4 regions of the Streptomyces sp. NBC_00727 genome follow, and region 1 is predicted to be linked to each of the others. Evidence: riboswitches for the same ligand, from Rfam matches in the RefSeq annotation. Region 1 holds a riboswitch; each other region holds the start of a gene.
The links. Region 1 has a riboswitch for cobalamin ahead of cobN (cobaltochelatase subunit CobN). Riboswitches for the same ligand answer to the same signal wherever they lie in the genome.
Positions count from the first base shown of each region.

Region 2: another riboswitch for cobalamin. It lies ahead of OG242_RS30195 (CbtB-domain containing protein); the one in region 1 lies ahead of cobN (cobaltochelatase subunit CobN).
Region 3: another riboswitch for cobalamin. It lies ahead of OG242_RS01710 (ABC transporter substrate-binding protein); the one in region 1 lies ahead of cobN (cobaltochelatase subunit CobN).
Region 4: another riboswitch for cobalamin. It lies ahead of OG242_RS22175 (ribonucleoside-diphosphate reductase subunit alpha); the one in region 1 lies ahead of cobN (cobaltochelatase subunit CobN).

Region 1 is NZ_CP108981.1:5,714,220-5,718,358, reverse strand. Features, by position in the region: gene cobN (cobaltochelatase subunit CobN) at 1-2,020, opposite strand, end outside; cobalamin riboswitch at 2,087-2,241, opposite strand; gene cobG (precorrin-3B synthase) at 2,280-3,674, shown strand; gene OG242_RS25935 (precorrin-8X methylmutase) at 3,734-4,139, shown strand, end outside.
Region 2 is NZ_CP108981.1:6,687,695-6,691,833, reverse strand. Features, by position in the region: gene OG242_RS30210 (tetratricopeptide repeat protein) at 1-40, shown strand, start outside; gene OG242_RS30205 (GNAT family N-acetyltransferase) at 132-626, shown strand; gene OG242_RS30200 (CbtA family protein) at 691-1,470, opposite strand; gene OG242_RS30195 (CbtB-domain containing protein) at 1,499-1,714, opposite strand; adenosylcobalamin (AdoCbl) riboswitch at 1,760-1,853, opposite strand; gene OG242_RS30190 (histidine phosphatase family protein) at 1,978-2,571, shown strand; gene OG242_RS30185 (hypothetical protein) at 2,672-4,139, shown strand, end outside.
Region 3 is NZ_CP108981.1:366,050-370,188, forward strand. Features, by position in the region: gene OG242_RS01700 (ABC transporter ATP-binding protein) at 1-250, opposite strand, end outside; gene OG242_RS01705 (FecCD family ABC transporter permease) at 247-1,332, opposite strand; gene OG242_RS01710 (ABC transporter substrate-binding protein) at 1,329-2,357, opposite strand; cobalamin riboswitch at 2,421-2,607, opposite strand; gene OG242_RS01715 (beta-ketoacyl-[acyl-carrier-protein] synthase family protein) at 2,657-3,880, opposite strand; gene OG242_RS01720 (acyl carrier protein) at 3,877-4,119, opposite strand.
Region 4 is NZ_CP108981.1:4,863,065-4,867,203, forward strand. Features, by position in the region: gene OG242_RS22175 (ribonucleoside-diphosphate reductase subunit alpha) at 1-1,596, opposite strand, end outside; cobalamin riboswitch at 1,738-1,869, opposite strand; gene mctP (monocarboxylate uptake permease MctP) at 1,927-3,543, opposite strand; gene OG242_RS22185 (DUF3311 domain-containing protein) at 3,540-3,794, opposite strand; gene OG242_RS22190 (GntR family transcriptional regulator) at 4,036-4,139, opposite strand, start outside.

The DNA of each region.
Region 1 (4,139 bases):
CGCCGCCCAGGACGTGGAGGCCGTCGCGGATCTGGACGTCCTTGATCTCGCAGAGCCAGCCGTCGAGATGCATGATGAAGTCGTCGAAGCCCTCGTCCTCGGGGCGTCCTTCGATCCCCAGGTCGTGGTCGAGCTTCGCGGCCTGGATCAGGGTCCAGATCTGGGCGCGGATCGCCGGCAGCTTGGCCGGGTCCATGGCGGCGATCTGGGCGTGCTCGTCGAGGAGTTGTTCGAGGCGGGCGATGTCCCCGTAGCTGTCGGCGCGGGCCATCGGCGGCACCAGGTGGTCCACGAGCGTGGCGTGCACCCGGCGCTTGGCCTGGGTGCCCTCCCCCGGGTCGTTGACGAGGAACGGGTAGACGAGCGGGAGGTCGCCGAGCGCCGCGTCCGGGCCGCAGGCGGCGGACAGGCCCGCGTTCTTGCCGGGCAGCCACTCCAGGTTGCCGTGCTTGCCGAGGTGGATCATCGCGTCGGCGCCGAAGCCGTTGTCGTCGGCGCGGGCGGCGATCCAGCGGTAGGCGGCCAGGTAGTGGTGCGACGGCGGCAGATCGGGATCGTGGTAGATCGCGATCGGGTTCTCGCCGAAGCCGCGCGGCGGCTGGATGAGGACGAGGAGGTTGCCGCGGCGCAGGGCGGCGAGGACGATGTCGCCCTCCGGGTTGCGCGAGCGGTCCACGAACATCTCGCCGGGCGGCGGGCCCCAGTGCTGCTCGACGGCCTCGCGGAGTTCGGCGGGCAGGGTGGCGTACCAGCGGCGGTAGTCGGCGGCGGGGATACGGACCGGGTTGCGGGCGAGCTGTTCCTCGGTGAGCCACTCCTGGTCGTGGCCGCCCGCCTCGATGAGGGCGTAGATCAGCTCGTCGCCGTCGCCGGACGCGAGGCCGGGGACCTCCTCGTCGCCGAAGTCGTAGCCCTCCTCGCGCAGCCGGCGCAGCAGCGCGACCGCGCTGGCGGGGGTGTCGAGTCCGACGGCGTTGCCGATACGGGAGTGCTTGGTCGGGTACGCGGACAGGACGAGCGCGAGGCGCTTCTCGGCGTTCGGGATGTGGCGCAGCCGGGCGTGGCGGACGGCGATGCCGGCGACGCGGGCGGCGCGTTCGTCGTCGGCGACGTAGGAGGGCAGGCCGTCCTCGTCGATCTCCTTGAAGGAGAACGGGACGGTGATCAGGCGGCCGTCGAACTCGGGGACGGCGATCTGGCTGGCGGCGTCCAGCGGGGAGACGCCCTCGTCGTTGTCCTGCCAGTCCGTGTGGGAGCTGGTGAGGCAGAGCGCCTGGAGGATCGGGACGTCGAGCGCGGTGAGCGCCCCCGCGTCCCAGGACTCGTCGTCGCCGCCGGCGGACGCCTCGGCGGGCCGGGTGCCGCCCGCCGCGAGGACCGTGGTGACGATCGCGTCGGCGGCGCGCAGGGTTGCGATGAGCTCGGGTTCGGGGGTACGCAGCGAGGCGACGTACAGCGGGAGGGCGCGGGCGCCCTGGGCCTCGACGGCCCGGCACAGCGTCTCGATGAACGCGGTGTTGCCGCTCATGTGGTGGGCGCGGTAGTAGAGCACGGCGACCGTGGGGGCGCCGTCCTCGGTCGCGCCGGGTGTGCGCTCCAGCGGGCCCCAGGAGGGTGCGGCGGCGGGCGGTTCGAAGCCGTGGCCGGTGAGCAGGACGGTGTCGGACAGGAAGCGGGCGAGCTGGTCCAGGTTGGCGGGGCCGCCGTGCGCGAGGTAGGCGTGGGCCTCGGCGGCGATCCCGATGGGGACGGTGGAGGCCGCCATCAGCTGCGCGTCGGGGGCCTGTTCGCCGGTGAGGACGACGACGGGGCGGCCGGTGGCCAGGACCTGGTCGAGGCCGTCCTGCCAGGCGCGCACACCGCCGAGGAGGCGTACGACGACGAGGTCGGTGCCGTCGAGCAGCACGGGCAGGTCCTGGAGCGGGAGCCGGGAGGGGTTCGCGTACCGGTAGCCGACCGGTCCGCCGGAGGCACGGGCGCTGAGCAGGTCGGTGTCGGACGTCGACAGGAGCAGGATCATGCGGCGTCTGGCCTTCCTCGGGGTGTCCACGCCCCGGGCGGTGTCGAGAGCTCCCCTGCCCGGACCTGCCGAACGTGCGGGGAAGGGAGTTCCTGACTCGCCCGGTCCTGGTGGGACCAAGCTCACAGTGGCGGGACCGCGCCGGAATCGCACCGGGCTTCCTCCCCTGTCGCCGTCTGTGGCGACGACGGACCCGGAGGTCCGTCACTGGGCATAGTAAGGGCCTGAGGGCGACGATGGGCCATACGGATCGGATGAGATGGTCGGTATGCTCGCCGCCATGCCTCCCCCAGCCCCCCGTTTCGCGCAGCCCGACGACGCCCGTTTCCGGGCTCGCGGCGACGCCTGCCCCGGTGCGCTGCGGCTCCACCGGGCGGACGACGGGGCGTTGGCGCGCGTCCGTGTGCCCGGTGGTGTGCTGACCTGGGACCAGGCGGACGGGCTGCGGGAGTTGGCCGGCGGGCTGGGCGATGGTGAGCTGTATCTCACTTCGCGCGGCAATGTGCAGCTGCGCGGTCTGGGTGCGGAGTGCGGCGCCGAACTGGCTTCCCGGATGAGCGGAATGGGACTTTTGCCCTCCGGGCGGCATGAGCGGGTCCGCAATGTGGTGGCCTCTCCGCTGTCCGGGCTCGACGGGCTCGGTGCGCGCGATGTCCGCCCGTGGCTGACCGCGCTGGACGCGCTGGTCTGCGCGAGCGAGGAGGCGGCCGGGCTTTCGGGGCGGTTCCTGTTCGCGCTCGACGACGGCCGCGGCGATGTGGACGCGCTGGGCGCGGATGTGACGCTGCGGGCGCGGGACGACGGGGACGCGGAGCTGCGGATCGGGGGGCTGGAGCCGGTCGCGCGGATTGCGGGGGACGAGGCGCCGCGAGCGGCGCTGCTCGCGGCGGTGGTGTTCCTGGAGGCTGCGGGCGGTTCCGGTGCGGATTCGGGGGCCGGTGCGGATTCCGGGGCCGGTGCGCGCGTCGCTTCCGGTGCGTGGCGGGTCGCCGACCTGCCCGGGGGTGCCGCGCCGTTGTTCGACGAGGTGGTACGGCGGTTGCGTGCCGTCGGGCTGTCCGTCGTCCTCGGGACCGTACCGGTGCCGGCCGCCGCCCCCCCGGTGCTCGGTGTGGTCACCGGCCCCGGCGACACGGACGCGCTGTCCGTCGGGCTGCCGCTCGGGCGCGCCGACGCGGTCCGGTGGCGGACGCTGACCGACCTCGCCCGGGACCACGGCGCCGGCGAGTTGCGGCTCACCCCGTGGCGCGGAGTCGTCGTGCCCGGCGTCCGGCGGGACCGGGCGCCCCGAGCGCTCGACGCGCTGGGGGCCGCCGGCCTGGTCACCGGGGACCGGTCGCCGTGGTCCGGGGTCGGCGCCTGCATCGGCCGGCCCGGATGCGCGAAGTCCCTGGCCGATGTGCGGGTTGACGCGGAAGCAGCGGCCCCGCCCGTCGCGCCGCCCGGGACCGCGCTGCCGGTCCACTGGTCCGGGTGCGAACGGCGGTGCGGCCACCCACGCGGTGAGTGGGTCGACGTCGTCGCCGGAACGGACGGCGGCTACCGGGTCTCCGTCGTACGGGACGGCGGCCGGACCGGGGAGCCGGAGCGCGTCGCCGGTGACCCCGCCGCGCTGGCCACCGCCGTGGCGGCGGCCCGCACCACCCGCACCTGACTTCCCCACCCCACACTTTTCCGCCCGACCCCCCGCCCGATGAAGAGAGCGACACCACTGTGCACGAGTACGAGAAGGACGGACCGGCCATCTATCGCCAGTCCTTCGCCACCATCCGGGCGGAGGCGGACCTCGCCGGCCTGCCCGCGGACGTGAGCCAGGTCGCGGTCCGGATGATCCACGCGTGCGGCATGGTCGACCTCGTACGCGACATCGGCTACACGCCCGACGCGGTCGCCCGCGCCCGCGCGGCGCTGCGGGCCGGCGCGCCGATCCTGTGCGACGTGGCCATGGTCGCCAGCGGCGTCACCCGCAAGCGGCTGCCCGCGGACAACGAGGTGGTGTGCACCCTGTCCGACCCGGCGGTGCCCGGGCTCGCGGCGGAGCTGGGCACGACCCGCTCGGCGGCGGCCCTGGAGCTGTGGCGGGACCGCCTCGACGGCGCGGTCGTGGCCGTCGGGAACG
Region 2 (4,139 bases), 970 kb from region 1:
GCTGGCCGCCGCGCTGTCCGGGGACTTCGGACCGGCGTAGCCACGCGGGGACCTGGCCACGGCACGCATAGCCGCGGCCGGGCCCTCTATTCAGATGCCCCCACGAACCACCCCGTGATACCCACAACACCATGACCGACCTCGAAACACCCCGCCTCCTGCTGCACCCCATGACCCCCGCGGACGCCCGACACGTCGTGGCCGGTGCGCCCGAGGACGGTGCACGGTGGGCCCCCGGATATCCCTCCCCCGGCGAGCAGGGCGCCGCCGGGCGTTTCCTTACCACGTGCGCGGACACCGGCGATCCGAGCCCCTTCGGCCCGTACGAGATACGGCTCCGCGCCGACGGCGTCGTCATCGGTGGCATCGGCTTCCACGGGGCGCCGGACGAACGGGGCAGCGTGACCATCGGTTACGGGCTCGTGGAGTCGGTGCGCGGGAAGGGGTACGCCTCCGAGGCGCTCCGGGCGCTGCTCCGGTTCGCCCGGGAGCAGGGCGTCGCCCGGGTGCGCGGGGACGCCGACACCGGCAACGCCCCCTCCCAGCGCGTCATGACGGCGGCCGGGATGCGCCTCGTGAGCGAGGACGCGTCGCTGAAGTACTTCCTCGTCGAGTGGGCTGCGTAGAACGGGTGGAGCCCGCCGGTGACCACCCGGCGGGCTCCACCCGTTGCAGCGTGTGCGGCGGCCGTCATCCCACGGCTGCGGCCGTCCGGTTCGTCCGGCCGCCGGCGCGCGCGTCGGACCTCGGCACCAGCAGGCGTTCGGTGAGGCGGCCGAAGACCAGGCCGAACGTGGTCCAGAGCGTGACCTGCACGGCGAGCGTGGCCAGACGGAACTGCCACAGCAGCGTCGCCGGGAAGTCCTTGCCGACCTCGTTGAACGAGGGCAGGAACACGTAGGCGAGGCCGATCGGCAGTGCGTAACCGGCCGCCGCCGCGACCGTCGCGTTCCAGTTGCCCAGGCGGGGCGCCAGCCGCTTGCCGACGATGACGGCGGCGACGGCGAGCAGCACGCTGAGGGCGACCATCAGGAAGAACAGCGCGGTGCGTCTGCCGATCGTGTCGGGGTTGCCGACGGCCGGCGGGTTGGCCGGGTACTTCAGGAACGGCACGACGTACACGCTCAGCAGCGCGGCGCCGGCGATCAGCGCGGCCGTGGCGCGTGGGCCGAACCGGCCCATCCGGCCCAGCGCGTAGCAGAAGACGAGCGCGGCGATGCCGCCGACCGCGACGCCGAACACGAGCACACCGGTGGCCAGGCCGGCGGTGGACTGCATGCCGCGGCTGACGAGTTCCTCGCCGGCGCCGTGGTCGTGGCCGTGGGCGCTGTGGGCCGCCTCCTCGAGCGCGATGGCCGCGTCCACGCGGGACTCGCCGAGGAAGTAGGCGACGACCAGGGCGAGCGTGCCCGCGACGAGGCCGGCCAGCATGCCGCGTACCAACAGGGCTCTGACAGATATGGAGTTCATGAGGGATTCCCCTGACTCAGCCGATGGATCAGTGGCAGGGGAAACCGAGGAGGTGACGGCCGTCGTGCACCCACTCGTGGACGCCCTCGCCCGAGATGAGGGCGGTGGCGCCCTGCTCGGCGCCGACGAAGTAGAGCAGGACCAGCATGAGGATGCCGAAGAACACCGCCCAAGGAGCGATGGCCTTCAGGGAGATGGGGGTGATGGCGGATGCGCCGGTGGCGGGGGCAGCAGTCTGCGCCATGGCAGAACCTCCTGTGGGAACACGCGTCCCGATCGTGGTGCCTGAGACGAAGGTGCCGGGTCTGACTTCCCGCACGCGTGCGGGTACACAGTGGCGCGACCGTGCCGGATTCTCACCGGACTTCCGTCACACCCTCGTCATGTCGCGGCGACCATACCCCCTGGACACCGCGCACCGCCATGGCCCCTACAAGTGGCCCGTGGCGCCCGGATGCCATGGTCTGCTTGGCCGTGAGGTCCATGTTCCGGGAGTTGAGGGCGGGTATGACGGTACGGGTGATGTTGATCTCACCGGCGATGAACGCGGCGCTGCGGGAGGCCCGGTTCGCCGGGGACGCCCCGCTCGACGAGTCGGGGCTGAAGGCAGCCGGGACAGCAGCGCCGTACGTGCCTGCCGCGGACCTGGCCGTGCACGGGCCGTCCGAGCGCTGTGCACGGACAGCGGATGCGCTGGGAGTCCGCTCGGCGGGTGAACCCGCGCTGCGTGACTGGGAGTTGGGACGCTGGTCGGGTGCCCGGCTCGACGAGGTGAGTGCGCGGGAGCCGGAGGGGGTCGCGGCGTGGCTGGCCGACCCCGCGGCCGCTCCGCACGGTGGCGAGTCGTTGCTCGATCTGTGCGCGAGGGCGGGGGCGTGGCTCGACTCGCTGCACGGTGACGGCGGCGGACGGGTGCTGGCCGTCGCCGAGCCGTCCCTGGTCCGCGCGGCCGTCGTCCACGCACTGGCTCTCCCGCCCCAGGCGTTGTGGCGGCTGGACGTCGCCCCGCTCACGCTGACGGAGCTGGGCGGCCGGTCTGGGCGGTGGAACCTGCGCGTCGGCCGGCCGCTCGCAGCGCGACCTGTCGGCCGGCCGGCTTGAGGGGTTCCCCTGGGACCGTGCGAAGGGGTGCCGACCGCCACATACCCTTGTCGTGCGGCTTCTTGTAGCGTCCGGGTGGACCGCACTGGGGAGGGACGGCGTGCACGTGGGGACAGGGGAATCGGGCACGGAGCAGGTGCTGCTCATGGGCGTCGAGCAGTTCCCCACCACGACGGACCCGTATGCCGAGCCGGAAGCGGGTCGCACCGACTGGCCTCGGCTCGGCTTCGTCCCGGATCTGATGTCCCGACTGGACCTCGCTTACAAGCGCGTCGGGTACGACGTGCTGTCGGTCGCCGAACCGGACAGAAGGGCCGTGACACTCCACAGCGACGACGCCGTCACGTCCGGCACCACGAGGATCGTGCATACCATGTCGCACGGCGCTACGGCGGCAGATCTCCACCGCTCGCCGGCGGCGGCCGGTCAGGAACACATCCACATGGTTCCCACGTGCGGGACGCTCGGCACCGGCACCGATGTGAGCCAGTGGGTGAGAACCGCCCACCAGCAGCCGGGACCCACTCTGTTCGTCGTCGACCTGTGCCGTGCCGGTCGCGCCGCCCGCCTGTCCGAACTGACCCGGGTCCCCGACGGCGAGCTGAACGCATGGGTGATCGCGGCGACGAGCCCCGATCTCCCCGCCTACGACGGCCGCTTCAGCGAGGCCGTGGCGGATGTCCTCGAACAGATCGCCGACCACGGTCTCGACACGTCGCCCTCGATCCGCTTCGTGCGTTGGGACCGGATCACCCGAGCCATTCAGAGGAGTCTGGACGCACTCGGCAGCAGGCAGGTCATCCACACCACGCGTGTGGACGTCTCGCAGGAGCTGCCCGAGCTCCCCTTCTTCCCGAACCCGCGCTGGCGCCCCGACGTCCGGATGGAAAGGCTGAACGACGTCATGCCTCCGGTCCGGGCCTTCGTGGCGGACCTGGACGCCGAGCACTTCATGAGCCGAGTGGGCGATCATTTCGTGGGCCGCCAGTCCCAGCTGGAGTGGCTGGCGGCTTGGCTGGACGACGACCGAGTCGGCGGACTCCGCGTGGTCACGGGCGCGCCCGGTTCCGGCAAGTCGGCCCTTCTGGGCGCTCTCGTCTGTTCGGGACACCTGACCGTCATCGACGCCGCCCCCGACATCCGCGCCTACCTGAGCGCGCAGAATCCGGAAGGAGTGTGCTCCCCCAACCCGCTCCTGGCCGCGATCCACTCCCGCGGCCGCGACATCGACTCGATCCTGACCTCGATCGCACTTCAGTGGAGGCTGCCGATCAAGCCGGAGCGACAGTGGACCGTGGCCGACCTGATCTCCGAAATCAGCGCACTCCCCGCCGTACCCGCCCTCGTATTCGACGCCCTGGACGAGGCGGAGAATCCCGACGACCTCATGAAGTCACTGCTGATTCCGCTGGCCGGGGCGGTGCGTGCGGACGGACGGTCATTGGTGCGGCTGCTGGTCGGCACTCGCCGATGGAGATCCGGCCCCTTGCTTACCCTGGCCGATCGGGACGGCGGTCTGCTGGACCTGGACGACGTCCCGGTCGAGGAGATCCGCAGTGACCTACGAA
Region 3 (4,139 bases), 5.3 Mb from region 1:
CCCGCCGGGCCACCGCGCGCCGGCCGACGGCGGCCAGGGGTTCGCCGTCCAGGGTGACGACGCCCGCGTGCGGGGCGAGGACGCCGGCCAGGATGCGCAGCAGAGTCGACTTGCCGGAGCCGTTGGGGCCGATGAGTCCCACGGTGGTGCCCGGCTCGGGGGCGAGCGTCACGCCGTCCAGGAGGAGCCGGCCGCCGGCTTCCCGGCTGACGCGGGCGGCGCTCAGGCCCTCGGCCGCTGTTCCGGTCATGCGGCCCGCCTGGTGCGGTAGAGGACGAGGACGAAGGCGGGCACGCCGATCAGGGCGGTGACGACGCCCACCGGGACCTCCTGGGGATCGAGGACGGTCCGGGCGAGCGTGTCGACCCAGACCAGGAAGACGGCCCCGGCCAGTGCGGTGACCGGCAGCAGCCTGCGGTGTCCGGAGCCGGTGAGCGCACGGGCCGCGTGCGGCAGGACCAGGCCGACGAAGCCGATGGCGCCGGCCGAGCTGACGAGCGCGGCGGTCAGCAGCGCGGTCGTGCAGAGCAGGACGGTACGGGTGCGTGCGACGTTCACGCCGAGGGCGGCGGCAGCGTCCTGGCCGAAGGCGAACGCGTCGAGCGTCCGGGCGTGGCCGAGGCAGATCAGCAGGCTCACGGCGAGGACGGCGGCGCAGATCCACACATCGGTCCAGCCGACGCCGCCGAGCGAACCGAGCAGCCAGAACAGCACACCGCGCGTCTGCTCGGCGTCGGCGGCCGTCATGACGACGAAGGAGGTGAGCGCGGAGAACAGCTGCATGGCGGCGACTCCGGAGAGCACGACCCGGTCGGTGGAGCCGCCGAGGGTGTGGCTGAGCAGCATCACCAGCGCGAAGGAGCAGAGCGCCCCGATGAACGCCCCGGCCGGCAACGTCACCGCTCCCCCGCCCACGCCGAGCACGACGACCAGGACCGCGCCGGTGGACGCCCCGGAGGAGACGCCGAGGACGAACGGGTCGGCCAGCGGGTTGCGCAGCAGGGACTGCATGACGGTCCCGCAGACCGCGAGCCCGGCACCGCAGACGGCGGCGAGCAGGGTACGCGGCATGCGCAGGTTCCAGACGATGCCGTCGCGGATGGGGCTGAGCCGTGGTTCGCCTATGCCGAGGTGGGCGGCGACGGCGGACCAGACGTCCCCGACGGAGATCCGGGCCGGGCCGATGGTGACGGCGACCGCGATGGACAGGGCGAGCAGCAGGGCGCCGCCGGTCCACAGGAGCCCGCCGCTCAGGGCCCGCAGGCGGGGGCGTGCGACGGCCGTCGGCGCCGGGTGTTCGCGCGGCGCCGCGGTCCGTTGGGTGCCGGTCACCCCGCGAGCCCGAACTCGCGGAGTGCGGCGGCCAGTTGTTCCAGGCCCTCGACGGTGCGGATGGTCGGGTTCATGGCCTGACCGCTGAGGAGGACGTAGCGCTCGTGGCGTACGGCGTCCATCTTCTTCGTGACGGGGTTCGACTCCAGGAAGGCGATCTTCCCGGATGCGCTCTCCGCGGTCTGTGACTTGCGGGTGAGGTCGCCGATGACCAGGACGTCCGGGTTGCGGTCGGCGACGGTCTCCCAGTTGATCTGCGGCCACTCGTCGTGGGTGTCGTCGAAGACGTTCGTCACGCCGAGCTCCCGGGTGATGATGCCCGGCGCCCCGCAGCAGCCCGCCAGGTAAGGGGACTCGGAGTTGGCGAACCAGTACATGACGGAGGTGCCGGAGGCGTCGATGCCGTCGGTGGCCTTGCGGATACGGGTGCGGAGCCGCTCGACGAGCTTCTCGCCGCGCTCGGGGACGCCGAAGACCCGGGCGAGGTCGCGCACTTCGCCGTAGACGCTGTCCATGGTCAGGGCGCCGGTCCGGACGCCGTCGCCGTCCTTGGTGTTGTCCTTCGCCGTGCAGTCGGCGGGCGAGACGTAGGTGGGGACGCCCAGCTTCTCGAACTGCTCGCGGGGTGCGACTCCGCCCTTGGCGAGGGTCGACTCGAAGTCGGCGGTGACGAAGTCGGGCTCCTGGTCGAGGACCTTCTCGGACGAGGGCCGGTTGTCGGCGATCCGCTTCACGCCCGCGTTGGCCTTCTCCAGGCCCTTCATCACCGGGTCGGTCCAGGTGGCGGTGGCGGCGATCCGGTCCTGCAGGCCGAGCGAGAGCAGGATCTCCGTCGTGCCCTGGTCGACGGAGACGGCGCGCCGGGGCGGGGCGTCCACGGTGACGGTGCGCCCGCAGTTGTTGAGGGTGACCGGATAGCCGTCCGCCTTGCCCGGTGCGTCGGCCTTCTCGGCGGGGGACCCGCCGCAGGCCGTCAGGAGCAGGAGGGCGGCGGCGAGCAGGGCGGCGGAACGTATGGGCGGCACGGGACATACCTCGGCGTCTCTGGGCCCATGCGCGGGGCCCGCTGTACGGAACCCGCCGCCCGGTCCCGGGCGGCGGTCGCCAGCAGGTCTTCGGACTCGGGTTCACGCGGACGGGACGCCTTCCCGGGGGACGATGGTCTCCCAGTGGCCGTGGCCCCGCCCGTCCCCCTCACCGCTGCGCGTCAGTTCCGGATTCGCACCGGATTCCCTGACTCCCACGTGGAGTTCGACTGGCCTTGGCACGCTACCACGGGCGTCCGGCCAGTTCAGCGGCGCCCGTGGTCGTCACGGGCGGCCGCTCACGGACGCTGGAGGGCCACCACCGCGTTGTGCCCGCCGAAGCCGAAGGAGTGGCTGACCGCGCGGCGGACGGGCCGCACCAGCGGCTGCTTGGTGACGCAGTCGATGTCGAACCCCGGCGCGGGGGCGTCCAGGTTCGCGACGGGTGGGACGACCCCGCGCTGGAGGGTGAGGATCGTCAGCCCCGCCTCGATCGCCCCGGCCGCGCCCATGCAGTGGCCGAGCACGCCCTTGGGGGCGGTGACGGGTGGCCGGTGCGGGTACACGCGGCTGATCAGCGCGGCCTCGGCGGCGTCGTTGCGTACGGTCGCGGTGCCGTGCGCGTTGACGTGCTCGACCTCGTCGGCCCGCCAGCCCGCGTCGCGCAGGGCGGCCTCGACGGCGGCCCGGGCGATCCGGCCGTCGGGGTGCGGGCTGGTGGGGTGGTGGGCGTCCGTGGTGGCGCCGGTGCCGGCGAGCAGGGCCCGGGGTTCGGCGCCCCTGGCCTCGGCTTCGGCGGCGCGTTCCAGCACCATGACGGCCGCGCCCTCACCCATGACGAGTCCGGCCCGGTCCGCGGCGAAGGGCCGGCTGAGCCGGGACAGGTCGCCGTCCGCGCGGGCGGCGGCCCCGGACCGGGCGAACCCGGTCATGGCGATCGGGAAGACCGTCGACTCGGTGGCCCCCGCGATGGCCACGTCGCACTGCCCGGTGGCCAGCAGGTCCCGGGCGACGGACAGCGCGGTGACACCGGACGAGCAGGCCGTGCAGGGGGCCATGCTGGGTCCGGTGGCCCGCATCTCGATCGCGATCTCGGCGGCCGGCATGTTGGGGATGGTCAGCAGGACACCGGCCGGCGAGGTGGCCTCAGGACCCCGCCGTTCCAGGACCAGCGCCTGGTCCGTGAGGTGCGCGGAGCCGCCGCTGCTGGTGCCCACGACGACCGCGACCCGGCTGCCGTCCCAGCCCGCCGGGTCGAGCCCGGCGTCGGCGACGGCCTCCCGGGCGGCCAGGACCGCGAACTTGACGTACCTGCCCATGCGGAAGGCCGTACGGCGGCCGATCGCGGCGTCCAGATCGATGCCGTCGACGACGCAGGCGAAGTCGATCGCGCACCCTTCGAGCGCGGGGACGGTGCGGGCCGGGCTCACCGCGCCGCACACCCCGTCCCAGGTGGACTCGGTGTCGTTGCCGACCGGGGTGATCATGCCCAGCCCGGTGATGGCGATGGCCGGTGTCCTCATCGGGCGACGCCCGCCGCCGCGTGGAGGTGCGCCGTGAGCTCGGCGAGGGTGGTCCCCCGGGTCAGGACGCCGGTATCGAGCTCGACCCCGGAGGCCTCCCGGAGGACGACGGCGAACTCCGCGGCGGCCAGGGAGTCCATGTCCAAGCTGTCCATGGTGGATTCCGGGACGATCTCGGCCACCGGAACCTTGAAGGTACGGCTGAGTACGTCGGTGATCCGGGGGTCGATCGAGCTCATGGTCTTCCTTTCCTCATGGC
Region 4 (4,139 bases), 850 kb from region 1:
CCGCAGCTGGAAGAAGACGTCCTGGAGGCCCATGGCGCCCAGGCCCACCGGCCGCCAGCGGGCGTTGGACCGGCCGGCCTGCTCGGTCGGGTAGAAGTTGATGTCGACGACCCGGTCGAGGAAGGTCACCGCGGTCCGCACGGTGGCGTCCAGCCGCTCCCAGTCGATCGAGCCGCCGACGACGAACGCCCCGAGGTTGACCGAGCCGAGGTTGCAGACTGCCGTCTCGCCGTCGTCGGTGACCTCCAGGATCTCGGTGCACAGGTTCGAGGAGTGCACGACCCTGCCGGGCTCGGCGGTCTGGTTCGCGGTGCGGTTGGAGGCGTCCTTGAACGTCATCCAGCCCTGTCCGGTCTGCGCCAGGGTGCGCATCATCCGGCCGTACAGCTCGCGGGCCGGCATGGTCTTGCGGGCCAGGCCCTTCGCCTCGGCCGCCCGGTACGCGGCGTCGAAGTCGTCGCCCCACAGGTCGGTCAGCTCGGGCACGTCCGCCGGGGAGAACAGCGACCAGGCGGAGTCCGCGTCGACCCGGCGCATGAACTCGTCCGGGATCCAGTGCGCCAGGTTCAGGTTGTGCGTGCGCCGCTGGTCCTCGCCCGTGTTGTCGCGGAGCTCCAGGAACTCCTCGATGTCCGCGTGCCACGTCTCCAGGTAGACGGCGGCGGCACCCTTGCGCCGGCCGCCCTGGTTCACGGCGGCCACGGAGGCGTCCAGCGTCTTCAGGAACGGCACGATGCCGTTGGAGTGCCCGTTGGTGCCCCGGATCAGCGAACCCCGGGCGCGGACGCGGGAGTACGAGAGGCCGATGCCGCCCGCGTGCTTCGACAGGCGCGCCACCTGGTGGTAGCGGTCGTAGATCGAGTCCAGCTCGTCCAGCGGCGAGTCCAGCAGGTAGCAGGAGGACATCTGCGGGTGGCGGGTGCCGGAGTTGAAGAGCGTCGGCGAGGAGGGCAGGTAGTCCAGCCGGCTCATCAGCCCGTACAGCGCGGCGACCTCGTCCAGCGCGCGCTCGGAGTCGTCCTCGGCGAGCCCGGCGGCGACCCGGAGCATGAAGTGCTGGGGCGTCTCGATGACCTGGCGGGTGAGCGGGTGGCGCAGCAGGTAGCGGCTGTGCAGGGTGCGCAGCCCGAAGTACCCGAAGCGGTCGTCGGCCCCGTCCGCGAGCGACCGCTCCACCAGGGCGTCCAGCGCGGCCGCGTGCAGCGTCACGAACGCGGCGGTGCGGTCCGCGATCAGGCCCTCGCGGTGGCCCACGGCGACGGAGGCGGAGAACGAGGTGGCGCCCTGGCCGGCGGCCTCGTCCGCGATGGTCCGGGTGAGCAGGCGGGCGGCGAGCCGGGAGTAGGCGGGGTCCTCGGAGATGAGGCCCGCGGCGGCCTCGGTGGCCAGCGAGCGCAGCTCCGCCTCGTCCGAGCGGGCGTTGCGGCCGCGCAGGGCTGCGGCGGCGACCCGGCCCGGGTCGGTGTCGGGCAGGTCGGCGGTGAGGTCGGTCAGGGTCCGCAGCAGTGCGGTGCCGGGCCCGTCGCCCGCGGGTCCGGTGGTTTCGGACTCGGCCGTCTTCGGCGCTGAGGCCGGATCGGCTGGCGCGATGGTCACGTGGTGCTCTCCCTCGCTCGGCTCTGGGCCGGCGGGGGGAGAGGGGGCAGCCGGGCAGGAGCGGTCCCCGGCGGGGCGGCACTCCGTGCGGCGTCCACCGGCCCATCCACGAGGCCCGGACGTCTGGGCATCCGGTTCGGTCGAGCCGGATGCGCTGTCGGCAGGTCCTCGGACTCACGGGTGCGCGAAAGCACACCGAATACACCGTTGCGGGACAGTTCCGGATTCGCACCGGATTCCCCTGCGGCGACAGCGAGCATGAGCATACATGTGGGGGCCGCCCCATCGGGCAGCCCCCACATCTTGTGTCGCGTGCGTGAATGTGTGTGGTCAGTGGCCGCCCGGCGCCCCCGCCGTGGCCGGCGGCAGCTTCTCCTGGACGCCCGGGTCGCCCGCGTCCCCGGTGTAGTCGCCCGGGGAGGTCTCGTCGACCCCTGCGGGCGCCTTCACGGCGTTCAGGACGAAGGTCAGGACCACGGTGACCACGACGTTCAGCACGAAGGCCGTGAGGCCGATGTAGCCGATCTCGCCGAGGCCAGGGATCTCCTTGGAGGACCCGCCGAAGTGCTTCTGCGTCGGGCTCGCGACCCCGTACGCGGCGGCCGTTCCGTAGATCATGCCGACCGCCCAGCCGGCGAGCAGCGCCCAGCGGTGGAACCACCGGGTGAACAGGCCGCCGACCAGGGCCGGCATCGTCTGGAGGATCCAGATCCCGCCGAGCAGCTGGAAGTTGATCGCGACGGTCTTGTCCATGGTGAGGACGAAGGCGAGCGCGCCGACCTTTACCAGCAGCGAGACCAGCTTGGAGACCTTGGTCTCCTGCGCGGGGGTCGCGTCCGGCTTCAGGAAGTCCTTGTAGATGTTGCGCGTGAACAGGTTCGCCGCGGCGATCGACATGATCGCGGCCGGCACCAGCGCGCCGATGCCGATCGCGGCGAACGCCACACCCGCGAACCAGTCGGGGAACATGTTCTCGAACAGCTGCGGGATGGCGAGCTGGCCGTTGTCCACCTTGACGCCGGCGGCGATCGCCATGAAGCCGAGCAGCGCGAGCAGGCCCAGCATCAGCGAGTACAGCGGCAGGATCGTGGTGTTGCGGCGGATCACCTCACGGCTGCGGCTGGAGAGCGTCGCCGTGATCGAGTGCGGGTACATGAACAGCGCCAGTGCGGACCCGAGCGCCAGGGTCGCGTATCCCCACTGACCGGCCGCGGCGGGTGCGAGGCCGCCCGCGCCCGCCTTGGTGAACTTGTCCTGGGCGGAGGCGAAGATGTCGTCGAAGCCGCCGAGCTTGATCGGGATGTAGATGATCGCCACGGCGATGACCAGGTAGATCAGCCCGTCCTTGACGAACGCGATCAGCGCCGGCGCCCGCAGGCCCGAGGAGTACGTGTACGCGGCGAGCACCGCGAACGCGATGAGCAGCGGCAGGTCCTTGACGAACCAGTTGGTGTTCTCGCCGCCGCCGACGCCCATCACGTCCAGCACCGCCTGGATGCCGACGAGTTGGAGCGCGATGTACGGCATGGTGGCGAGGATGCCGGTGACCGCGACGGCCAGCGAGAGCCCCTTGGAGCCGAACCGCCCGCGGACGAAGTCCGAGGTGGTGACGTAGCCGTGCTTGTGCGAGACCGACCACAGGCGCGGCAGGAAGGTGAAGATCAGCGGGTACACCAGGATGGTGTAGGGCACCGCGAAGAATCCGGCCGCGCCCGCCGCGTAGATCGCCGCGGGGACGGCGACGAAGGTGTACGCGGTGTAGAGGTCGCCGCCGAGCAGGAACCAGGTGACCCAGGTGCCGAACGACCGTCCGCCCAGGCCCCATTCGTCGAGGCTGGCCTCGTTGTCGGCCTTGCGCCAGCGGGCGGCCAGGAAGCCCATGACCGTGACGGCCAGGAAGAAGAAGACGAAGACGCCGAGCGCGACGCCGTTCACGCCGTCGTTCATGCCGACGCACCCCCCTTGCGGGCGCGCTGGTCACGCTGCCACAGCTTGTACGCGACCATGGTGAGCACGGTGGAGATCAGCACCCAGAGCATCTGGTACCAGTAGAAGAACGGGATGCCGATGAAGGTCGGGTCGGTCTTCGCGTACGAACTCACCCAGAGCATCGCCACGAACGGCGCGACGAGGCACAGGGCGATGACCACCCGCATCGGTGTGACGGTGGGTGGCTTTCCTTCTGGTTCTTCCGGCATGGCGGCGACTCCGTCCCCTCGCTGATCACCTGTGATGCGCAGGAAATCTAGGCGAGGGATCCGGCCACCGTCACCCCCTGTCCGCATTGCGGTCCGGCAACGGTCGTCACCGGCCGGCCGGATGACCGGAATGACGGCAAACATCCGGTGGTTGGTCCAGGCCAACCCGGTTCCCGGGAACGCCGAACGGCCCCCGGGGGCGGGTCCGGGGGCCGTTCGGGGAGCACGTGTGTGCGGTGGGTCAGTCCAGCGGACGCTTCAGGCGTGCGACGAACTTGTAGCGGTCGCCGCGGTAGACCGAGCGCACCCACTCGACCGGTTCGCCCTGCTCGTCCAGCGAGTGCC